3 regions of the Streptosporangium nanhuense genome follow, and region 2 is predicted to be linked to each of the others. Evidence: riboswitches for the same ligand, from Rfam matches in the RefSeq annotation. Region 2 holds a riboswitch; each other region holds the start of a gene.

Region 1 (3,265 bases), on a different contig from region 2:
GCATGTAGCCCACGATCGGCTCGGCCGCGCTGATCCGCTCCCCGTCCAGCGTGAGCCGCAGCCGCAGCACGCCGTGCGTGGAGGGGTGCTGCGGTCCGATGTTGAGGATCATGTCCTCGGTCGCGAGCTCCTTGCCGTACGCCCCCCGCACGGCCTCGGCGCCCGCCCCCATTCCCACGTTCAGCTCGCGGGGCGCGCCTTCAGTCATAGGGCCATGCTGTCACGTCAGCCGCGCGAGGCAAGATCCCGCAGGGCCTCGACCAACCGGTCGACGTGCTCGGAGGTCGTGCCGATGCCGATGGAGGCGCGGACGGCGGAGGCGGTGACGTCGTCGCAGCCGCCGTCCTTGGCGCCCAGCAGGTGCCGTACGAAGGGGTGGGCGCAGAACTTGCCGTCGCGGACGCCGATGCCGTAGTCGCCGGACAGGGCCTCGGCGACCTCGCGGGCGGTGAAGCCGTCCACCACGAAGGAGACGATGCCGACGCGCGGGTGGTCCGGGCCCCACAGGGACAGCTCGTGGACGCCGGGGACGGAGGCGAGGCCCGCGCGCAGGCGCCCGAGGAGGCGCTCCTCCTCGCGGACCAGCGGGGTCCAGCCGGTGGCGGTCAGGGCGTCGCAGGCCGCGGCGAGCGCGACGGCGCCCAGCACGTTCGGGGTCCCGGCCTCGTGCCGGGCCTCGGGGTCGTCGTGCCACTCGGTGCCGTCGTCGTTCACGGCCTTCACCGCGCCGCCGCCCCGCAGGTACGGCTCGGCCTCGGCCAGCCAGTCGGAGCGGCCGATCAGCGCGCCGGTGCCGAACGGCGCGTAGAGCTTGTGGCCGGAGAAGACCACGTAGTCCAGGTCGAGCGCCGTCAGGTTGAGGCGGCGGTGCGGGACGAGCTGCGCGGCGTCGACGAGGACGCGGGCCCCGTGGCGGTGGGCGATGTGGGCCAGCGCGGCGATCGGCCAGAGCTCCCCGGTGACGTTGGAGGCGGCGGTCACGACCAGCAGCTTGGGGCCGTCGATCGAGGCGAGGGCGTCGTCGGCGGCCCGGACGGCCTCGCCGGGGAAGGCGGGGGCCGCGAGCCGCACGGCCCGCTCCCAGGGCAGCAGCGAGGCGTGGTGCTCGGTGTCGAAGACCACGGCGGTGGTGCCCTCGGGCAGGCTGCGGGCGAGCAGGTTGGTCGCGTCCGTGGTGTTGCGGGTGAAGATCACCGAGTCGTCGGGCCGGGCGCCGACGAAGGCGCGCACCGTGTGCCTGGCCTGCTCGTAGCGGGCCGTGGTCAGCTGGGACGCGTACCCGGCGCCGCGGTGGACGCTGGAGTAGGCCGGGAGCGCGGCGGCGACGGCGGCGCTCACCGGCTCCAGACAGGGGGCGCTCGCGGCGTAGTCGAGGTTGGCGTAGCGGACGAGCCTGCCGCCCCTGACCGGGACCTCCAGGTCCGAGCCGAGCACGGCCGGGATCGGGCGGTCACCCGGCGTACGGGTCTCGGGGGTGCTCGCGTGAGCGGGGACGAGGCTCTCGGGGGTGCTGAAGATCGTCAGGGTGGACATGCCAGGGCTCCTTCGAGGTCATCGGACCCCAACCCGTGACACAGGTGCCTGGAGCCCGCGCTTGCCCGGCACACCTCGTGCCGGACCAGGTCCTCACCCGGGGCACCCCGCCGCGGACGCGAGGGTTGCCGGCCAGCGAGCCGGGGCTTGTCACTGGCACTCATGACCTACGGGGGAACTATAACCGACACCCCGCGGTGCCTCGCAAGTCCGAAATGTGATCAACCCGATATCAGAGCCTGGACGGGCGCCTTCGGGAGCGCCCGGCGAATTGACAGCGAAGCGTGATGAAGGAGAGGAACTCCGGGCGTCTCCCGGTCGTCCTGGCAGTCAGCCGAAGAAGCGTTCGGGCAGTTGGCCGACGGTGTGTCCCAAGCGCCGACCGACGAAGGAGAAAGCAATGGACTGGGTGACCAACCCGGAGATATGGATAGGGTTCTTCACCCTTGTCGCCCTGGAGATCGTCCTGGGGATCGACAACATCATCTTCATCTCGATCCTGGTGAGCAAGCTCCCGCCCGCGCAGCGTGACAGGGCTCGCAGGCTGGGCCTCGCCGTCGCCCTGATCAGCCGCCTCCTGCTGCTGCTGGCGTTGTCGTGGGTGGTGAGGCTCACAGAACCGATGTTCGAGGTCTTCGGGCAGGGGATATCGGGGCGCGACCTGATCCTGATACTCGGCGGCCTGTTCCTGCTGGGCAAGAGCGTCCACGAGATGCACGGCAGCCTGGAGGGCGACTCGGGCCACTCCGAGGGCAAGGTGGCCGCGTCCTTCACCTCGGTGATCATCCAGATCATGATCCTCGACGTCGTCTTCTCGCTCGACTCGGTGATCACCGCGGTCGGCATGGTCGACGAGCTGGGTGTCATGATCGCGGCCGTCATCGTCTCGGTCATCGTGATGCTGGTCGCCTCCGGGCCGATCAGCCGCTTCGTGGAGCGGCACCCGAGCATCAAGATGCTCGCGCTGTCCTTCCTGGTGCTGATCGGTGTCGTGCTCATCGCCGAGGGGTTCGAGCAGCACATCTCCAAGGGCTACATCTACTTCGCCATGGCGTTCTCGCTGCTGGTGGAGCTGCTGAACATCCGGATGCGCGGCAAGGCGAAGCGCAAGCCGGTCGAGCTGCGAGCCCGCTACGAGGCCGAGGGCGAGGCCGCTCCGGGAACCCCGGAGACCCCGGAGACCCCGGTGGGTCAGGCGGCTCCGTCGGGTCGCGCCGACGAGCCCGCCGAGAGGGGGAAGCCGGACGAACGGGCCTGATCCTGAGCCGGGGATTACGATGCCTACGTGCTCTTTGATCCCTGGAATCCGGAATTCGTCGCCCATCCCTACGACGTCTACGACGAGCTGAGGCGGGAGCGGCCGGTCAGCTTCTTCGAGCCGACCGGCCAGTGGCTGGTGGCCAGGCACGCCGACGTCAACGCGCTGCTGCGGGACCGCAGGCTCGGCCGCTCCTACCTGCACGTGGCCTCGCACCAGGAGTTCGGCAGGCCGGACGACCCCGGGTTCCAGGACCCGTTCTGGCGGGTGATCAGGGCGGGGATGCTCGACGTCGAGCCGCCGGTGCACACCAGGCTCCGGCGGCTGGTGTCGAAGGCGTTCACCCCCCGTATGGTCGAGGCGCTCCGCCCCAAGGTCGCCCGCATGGCCGGGGAGCTGGTGGACGCCTTCGTCGAGCGCGGCGGCGGAGACCTGATCGCCGAGGTCGCCGAGCCGCTCCCGGTCACCGTGATC
Region 2 (3,265 bases):
GCCGCCTGGCGGCTGGACCTCGTCCTGGCCGACGCCCGGTCGTTCGCCGAGGTGACGCGCCTTCTCGGGGCGCGTGCCGTCCACACCGATCCCGGCAGGCTGACCGTCGGGGCGGCCACGGACGGGAGCGCCGCGGGGATCCGTGCCCTGCTGGACGAGGTGGACCCGGGGCGTTCGGCGGTCGAGAGGTTCACCGTGCGGGGCGCCACGCTCGACGACGCGTTCCTCGCGCTGACGAACAGGGAGCTGAAGGACGGGGAGCGGGCCGGTGTCTGACCTTGCCGCCTGGGTCGCCTGGCCGGTCATGACCGGCCGTGCCGTCCGCCTGTCGCTGCGCAACCTCGACGCGCTGCTCACCTCGTTCCTGATGCCCGTCCTGGTCATGCTGCTGTTCGTCTACCTGTTCGGCGGCGCGATCCAGACCGGCGTCGACTACGTCACCTACGCCGTCCCCGGCATCCTCGTCATGTGCGCCTCCTACGGAGCCTCGCTCACCGCGGTCGCCGTCAGCCATGACATGAGCCGGGGGATCGTCGACAGGTTCAGGTCGATGGACGTCGGCGGCGGGGCGTTCCTGGGCGGGCACGTGGCCGCCAGCACCGTGCGCAACCTCACCTCGCTCGCCATCGTGTTCGCCGTCGCGTTCCTGCTCGGCTTCCGGGCGGAGGCGGGCCTGGCCGGCTGGGCCGCGGCGACGGGCGTCCTGGTGGTGTTCGTGCTGGCCGTCTCCGCGGTCTCGGCCGTGGTCGGCCTGCTGTCCAGGACGCCGGAGGCGGCGGGCGGCTTCACCTTCCTGGTGATGTTCCTGCCCTACCCGAGCAGCGCCTTCGTCCCGGTGCACACCATGCCCGCGTGGCTGCACGGGTTCGCGGAGAACCAGCCGGCCACGCCGATCATCGAGTCCGTGCGCGGTCTGCTGCTCGACCGGCCGGTGGGGAGCGACCCGTGGAAGGCGCTGGCCTGGTGCGGCGGCTTCCTGCTGGTCTCGGCGGTCCTCTCCGGCAGGCTGTTCCGCAACCGCACCCGCTGAGACCGCGAGAGGGCGGGGGAGTGCCGGGGGCCGTGCCGGAAGGGCGCCCCCGGCACTGCCGTCCGTACGGGACGCGCCGCGCCGGACCCCGGACGATCGAACGGCCGGGGCTCAGGTGACCAGGGCGAGCCAGCGCGGCGCGGCGCCGAAGGGGGCGGTGCCGGCGCCGACGGCCTCCATCAGCCAGGCGGCCGAGGCGCGGGCGCTCTCCACCACGTCGGACGGGTAGGCGTACTTCACCCGGTGCTCCTCGAACTCGTCCTCATCGTCCAGGAAGACCTTGCTCGGGCGGCCCTTCAGCAGGTTGCGGCGGATCCGGATCACGTCGAGGTCCAGGTCGACCATGGTGACCTCGCCGTCCCTCCACTCCGGCACCGTGGAGATGTCGCAGTAGATCTCGTACTTGTGCGGGGCGGCGTTGAAGGCGGCCGTCCACCAGGCGTCGCGGGGGAAGAGCATCACGAACGGATGCGGCCAGGCGACCGCGTCCCCGTCGCCCTTGTAGCCGCTGGAGTCGGCCACGCAGCCCGTCCACACTCCGTACTCGTCCTCGCCGAGCAGCAGGCCGCGGTGGTGCCAGTGCAGTGATCCGTCGTACTTGCGATAGACCACATTCACGCTCTCATAGGACATTCCCCAACACTAAGGCTTGACAGAGATCTATGTATTTCCTACCTTCTAAATAGGTTAAGAGTGTCAGTGAGAAGCCCCGGCCGGCTGACCGGCAACCCTCGCACCGCGGCGGGGTGCCCCCGGGGGAGACCTGGCGGCACGGTGGGCGTGCCGCAAGCGCGGACCCCCTCACCAGGGTCACCGAGACATGCCCGGGAGTGCCACATGTCGAAGACCAGCACACTGAACCACGCGAGCCCCGTCGACCTCGGCACCCACGGCCACTACCGGCCCGGTGGCAGGCCCGGCCCGCGCTACCCCTTCCAGGGGCGCATCGGCACACCCGCCTTCCCCGCCGAGCCGGGCCGCTACCACCTCTACGTCGCGGCGGTCTGTCCGTACGCGCAGCGCGCGGCCATCGTGCGCTCCCTCAAGGGACTCCAGGACGTGGTCTCGCTCTCCTACGTCGACGACGAGCGCGACGGCCGCGGGTGGGCGTTCCGCGAGCGGCGCGGCGCCGACCCGGTCAACGGGTTCACCATCCTGCGGCAGGCGTACGAGGCGACCGAGCCCGGCTTCGACGGGCACGTCTCGGTGCCGGTCCTGTGGGACAGGACGACCGGCCGCATCGTCAGCAACAACTTCCCCGACATCACGATCGACCTGGCCACCCGGTTCGGCGGCGACCCCGAGGCCGACCTCTACCCCGAGGAGCTCAGGCCGGAGATCGACGAGCTCAACACGAGGATCCACGACATCGTCAACACGGCGGCGGGCCGCGTGGCGGCGGCCACCACCGAGACCGCGTACACCGAGGCGCGCGCGTCCGTGGTCGCCTTCCTCGATGAGCTGGACGACCGCCTGGCCGACCGCAGGTTCCTGTTCGGCTCGGGGATCACCGAGCCGGACGTGCGGCTCTGGCCGACCCTGCTCCGCTTCGACCTGAGCGACAACCCGGCGGCCAGGATCAGCGAGCGCCCGCTGACCGCCTTCCCCAACCTGTGGGACTACGCCAGGGACCTGTACGCCCACCCCGCCTTCCGCGAGAACACCGACTTCACGGCCATCTCCCCCTGGAAGGGCGAGACCGACGCCTGGCGGATCCCGGTCGAGCCACTGCGCGCCGACTGGGACCAGCCGCACCGCAGAGCCGCCGTATGAGCGCCTCGATCGCCGTCGTCGGCGCGGGGCCGACGGGCACCTGCCTGGTGGAGCGCATCTGCGCCAACGCCGCCGACCTGCTCGGCTGGCCGTCGCTGGACGTCCACGTGATCGACCCCCACCCGCCGGGCGGCGGGCGCGTCTGGCGCCACGACCAGCCGGACCTGCTCTGGATGAACTCCGCCGCCGCCGACGTGACGCTCTTCACCGACGAGTCGGTGCGCTGCGAGGGGCCGATCCGGCCAGGACCCACGCTGGCCGAGTGGCTCGGCGGCGACCCGGGCCGGTTCGCCTCCCGCCCGGTGCAGAACGGCTACCTCTCCCACGTCTTCCGGCAGGCGGTGGCGAACGCCCCGCGCGGCGTCCGGGTGCACGTGCACGACGCCCGCGCCGTCGACCTCGCCGACGTCCCCGGCGGCCAGGTGGTGACGCTGGAGGACGGCCGGACGATCGAGGCGGACG
Region 3 (3,265 bases), on a different contig from region 2:
CCCGGCCGGGCGCGGGAGGCTGAGCGGCTGCCCCTCCCTCCCGGGCAGGGCTCCCCGGCCGAGGCCGCGGTGGGTCCGAGCGGTGCCGGGCCCGGAACGGCCGGTGGGAGCCGTTCGAGAACGCCCTCCGCGTGGCGCGCGGCTTCGACGACCTCACCTGATCTAGGGTGGCGTTGCCCACGTCACGTGATCGATCGGTGACAGATGGCCATCTCCCCTCACGCTCTGAAAGCCGAGGTCGAGGAGAGATCACATGCCCCGCAGACACGCTGTCACCACGGCATGCGTCCTGACGGTCACCGCGCTCGCCCTGGCCGCCCTGCCGGCCGGTGCCCAACGCGAGGCGAGGGGTGTCCCCGCCGCGGTCGGCACCCCGTCCGCGGCCACCGCCGTGCCGGTCGTGTCGGGCGCGTTGCAACCGCCGCCGGGCATGCTGGAGGCGCTTGAGCGCGACCTGGGGCTGACCCCGGCCCAGGCCCGGGCCCGCCTGCTCAACGAGGCCCGCCTGACCCCCATCGCGCTGCAGATGAGCAGGAGGCTCGGCCCCGATTTCGGCGGCACCTGGCTCCGGGGGAACAGCGCGCACACCCTGGTGGTGGCCACCACCGACGCCGCCGACATCCCCGAGATCCTCGCCGCGGGAGCCGCGGCCGAGGTCGTCCCCAGGTCGCTGGCGGAGCTCTCGGAGATCAAGAAGGAGCTCGACACCACGTTGCCGCCGCAGCCGCTCGTGTCGAGCGCTCGCTTCGTCGACGTGAAGAGCAACAAGGTGGTCGTCCTCTCCTCGAAACCCGAGGACGCCCAGAACTTCGTCGAGAGCACGGGGGTGAGCTCGGAGGCGGTGGTCGTGCTGCCCAGCACCGAGTTCCCCCTGCCCCTGTACGACCTGGTGGGCGGCACCGCCTACTACATCGGCGTCACCAGCCGATGCTCGGTCGGCTTCTCCGTTCTCAAGGGCACCCAGGACGGCTTCGTCAGCGCGGGCCACTGCGGCAGGACGGGCGAGACCACGACCGGCTACAACCGCGTCGCCCAGGGCACCTTCCGGGGATCGTCCTTCCCGGTCAACGACTACTCCTGGATCGCGGCCAACGCCAACTGGACGGCCACCCCGGCGGTGGACAACGGCGAGGGCGGCACCGTGCCCGTCGCCGGCGCCCGCGTCGCCATCGAGGGGGCCTCGGTCTGCCGGTCCGGCTCCACCACCGACTGGCACTGCGGCCTCATCCAGCAGCGCGACGCCAGCGTCACCTACCCCCAGGGCACCGTCCTCCAGCTGACCCGCACCAACGTCTGCGCGGAACCCGGCGACTCCGGCGGCTCCTTCATCTCCATCGACCAGGCCCAGGGCGTCACCTCCGGCGGCTCGGGCAACTGCAGCCAGGGCGGCACCACCTACTTCCAGCCGGTCGGCGAGATCCTCACCGCCTACGGCCTGGACCTGAGGACCACCGCGGGCAACCCGCCGCCGCCGGTCACGGGCACCTGCACCGGCTTCCCGAACACCTACACCGGCACCCTGGCCGTCGGCCAGTCCGCCTACCAGCCCCGGAACCTGTACTACCGGTCGACCGTCAGGGGCGTCCACCACGGCTGCCTGGACGGCGCCGACGGCACCGACTTCGATCTGTACCTGCAGAAGTGGAACGGCACGGGCTGGCCGGTCGTCGCCACCTCCAACGGCGCGGGCCCCGACGAGAAGATCTCCTACACCGGCACGGCCGGTTACTACCGCTACCGGGTGTTCTCCGCGGGCGGCTCCGGCCGATACACGCTGGGGTTCAGCGTGCCGTGACCGCTCCGGCGGGCCGTCTCCGGCGGGCCGCTTCCGGCGGGCCGCTTCCGGCGGCGACGAGAGGGAAGGGGCGAGGCCCCCGCCGTCCAGTTCGCGTGCCGAGTGCCGCGCGACCGGGGCTCCGGATCCGATTGTCCGCTGGATAACACGCTGTGTCTCGCACAGTGAGACAAGGAGTCAGGAGGGCGGCAGGGCGAGGTAGAGTGCTTGGGACCTGCGCGTCAGGTTCCTAACTGAATATTTGCTCATCCAGAGGGGTGGAGGGACCGGCCCTGCGAAGCCCCGGCAACCATCCCGGTTCAAGACTCGTTATCTGAACGAGGTCGGCCGGGACAGGTGCCAATTCCGGTCTGCGACCAGGGTGGTCCAGACGAAGATGAGGGAAAGGCCTCGCTTCATGGCGCTCGCAACCACTGAGAACACCACCACCTCGACCGGCCGTGCCGACGACGCGCGTGACCCGCGCTTCGGCCCCGCCGTCGCCCTCTCCTGCCGAGAGTGCGGTGCCCGCTACGACCTCGGCCCCAGCTTCGCCTGTATCGAGTGTTTCGGGCCCCTTGAGATCGCGTACGACTTCGGGCGTGTGACCCGGGAGCGGATCGCCGAGGGGCCGACCAACATCTGGCGCTACCGCTCGCTGCTGCCCGTCCCCGAGGACGTGGCCACCAAGCCCAACATGGCGCCCGGCTGGACCAAGCTCGTCAACGCCGGCAACCTCGCCCGCGAGCTGGGCATCCGCTCCCTGCACGTGAAGGACGACTCCGGCAACCCCACGCACTCCTTCAAGGACCGCGTGGTGGCCATCGCCGTCGAGGCCGCCCGCAACTTCGGCTTCCACACCCTGTCCTGCTCCTCCACCGGCAACCTGGCCGGCGCCGTGACCGCCGCCGCCGCGCGGGCCGGGCTGGACGCCTGCGTGTTCATCCCCTCCGACCTGGAGCAGGCCAAGATCGTCATGGCCTCCGTGTACGGCGGCAGGCTCATCGGCATCGAGGGCACCTACGACGACGTGAACCGCTTCTGCTCCGAGCTCATCGGCGACGAGCTGGGTGACCAGTGGGGCTTCGTCAACGTCAACCTCCGGCCGTACTACGCGGAGGGGTCCAAGACCCTGGCCTACGAGATCGCCGAGCAGCTCGGCTGGCGCATCCCCGACCAGATCGTCATCCCGGTCGCGTCGGGCTCGCAGCTGACGAAGGTCGACAAGGGCTTCAAGGAGCTGATCCAGCTCGGCCTGGTCGAGGACAAGCCCTACAAGATCTTCGCGGCCCAGGCCGAGGGGTGCTCCCCGGTCTCCGCCGCCTACAAGGCGGGCCACGACGTGATCCGCCCGGTCAAGCCGGACACGATCGCCAAGTCGCTGGCGATCGGCAACCCGGCCGACGGCCCGTACGTCCTGGACATCGCCCGCCGCACCGGCGGCGCGGTCGAGGACGTCACCGACGCCGAGATCGTCGACGCGATCCGGCT

What was found. A riboswitch is a leader RNA that binds a small molecule or an ion and turns the genes downstream of it on or off. The one in region 2 is predicted to bind S-adenosylmethionine.
Region 1: another riboswitch for S-adenosylmethionine. It lies ahead of AC5L38_RS15640 (aminotransferase class V-fold PLP-dependent enzyme); the one in region 2 lies ahead of AC5L38_RS37055 (glutathione S-transferase C-terminal domain-containing protein).
Region 3: another riboswitch for S-adenosylmethionine. It lies ahead of thrC (threonine synthase); the one in region 2 lies ahead of AC5L38_RS37055 (glutathione S-transferase C-terminal domain-containing protein).

The regions. Positions count from the first base shown of each region.
Region 1 is NZ_JCADBG010000007.1:101,363-104,627, forward strand. Features, by position in the region: gene AC5L38_RS15635 (NADH-quinone oxidoreductase subunit D) at 1-208, opposite strand, end outside; gene AC5L38_RS15640 (aminotransferase class V-fold PLP-dependent enzyme) at 226-1,533, opposite strand; SAM riboswitch class IV at 1,586-1,701, opposite strand; gene AC5L38_RS15645 (TerC family protein) at 1,934-2,791, shown strand; gene AC5L38_RS15650 (cytochrome P450) at 2,819-3,265, shown strand, end outside.
Region 2 is NZ_JCADBG010000027.1:34,002-37,266, forward strand. Features, by position in the region: gene AC5L38_RS37040 (ATP-binding cassette domain-containing protein) at 1-276, shown strand, start outside; gene AC5L38_RS37045 (ABC transporter permease) at 269-1,030, shown strand; gene AC5L38_RS37050 (DUF402 domain-containing protein) at 1,142-1,663, opposite strand; SAM riboswitch class IV at 1,716-1,828, shown strand; gene AC5L38_RS37055 (glutathione S-transferase C-terminal domain-containing protein) at 1,868-2,803, shown strand; gene AC5L38_RS37060 (FAD/NAD(P)-binding protein) at 2,800-3,265, shown strand, end outside.
Region 3 is NZ_JCADBG010000044.1:2,718-5,982, reverse strand. Features, by position in the region: gene AC5L38_RS42300 (S1 family peptidase) at 254-1,795, shown strand; SAM riboswitch class I at 2,038-2,178, shown strand; gene thrC (threonine synthase) at 2,193-3,265, shown strand, end outside.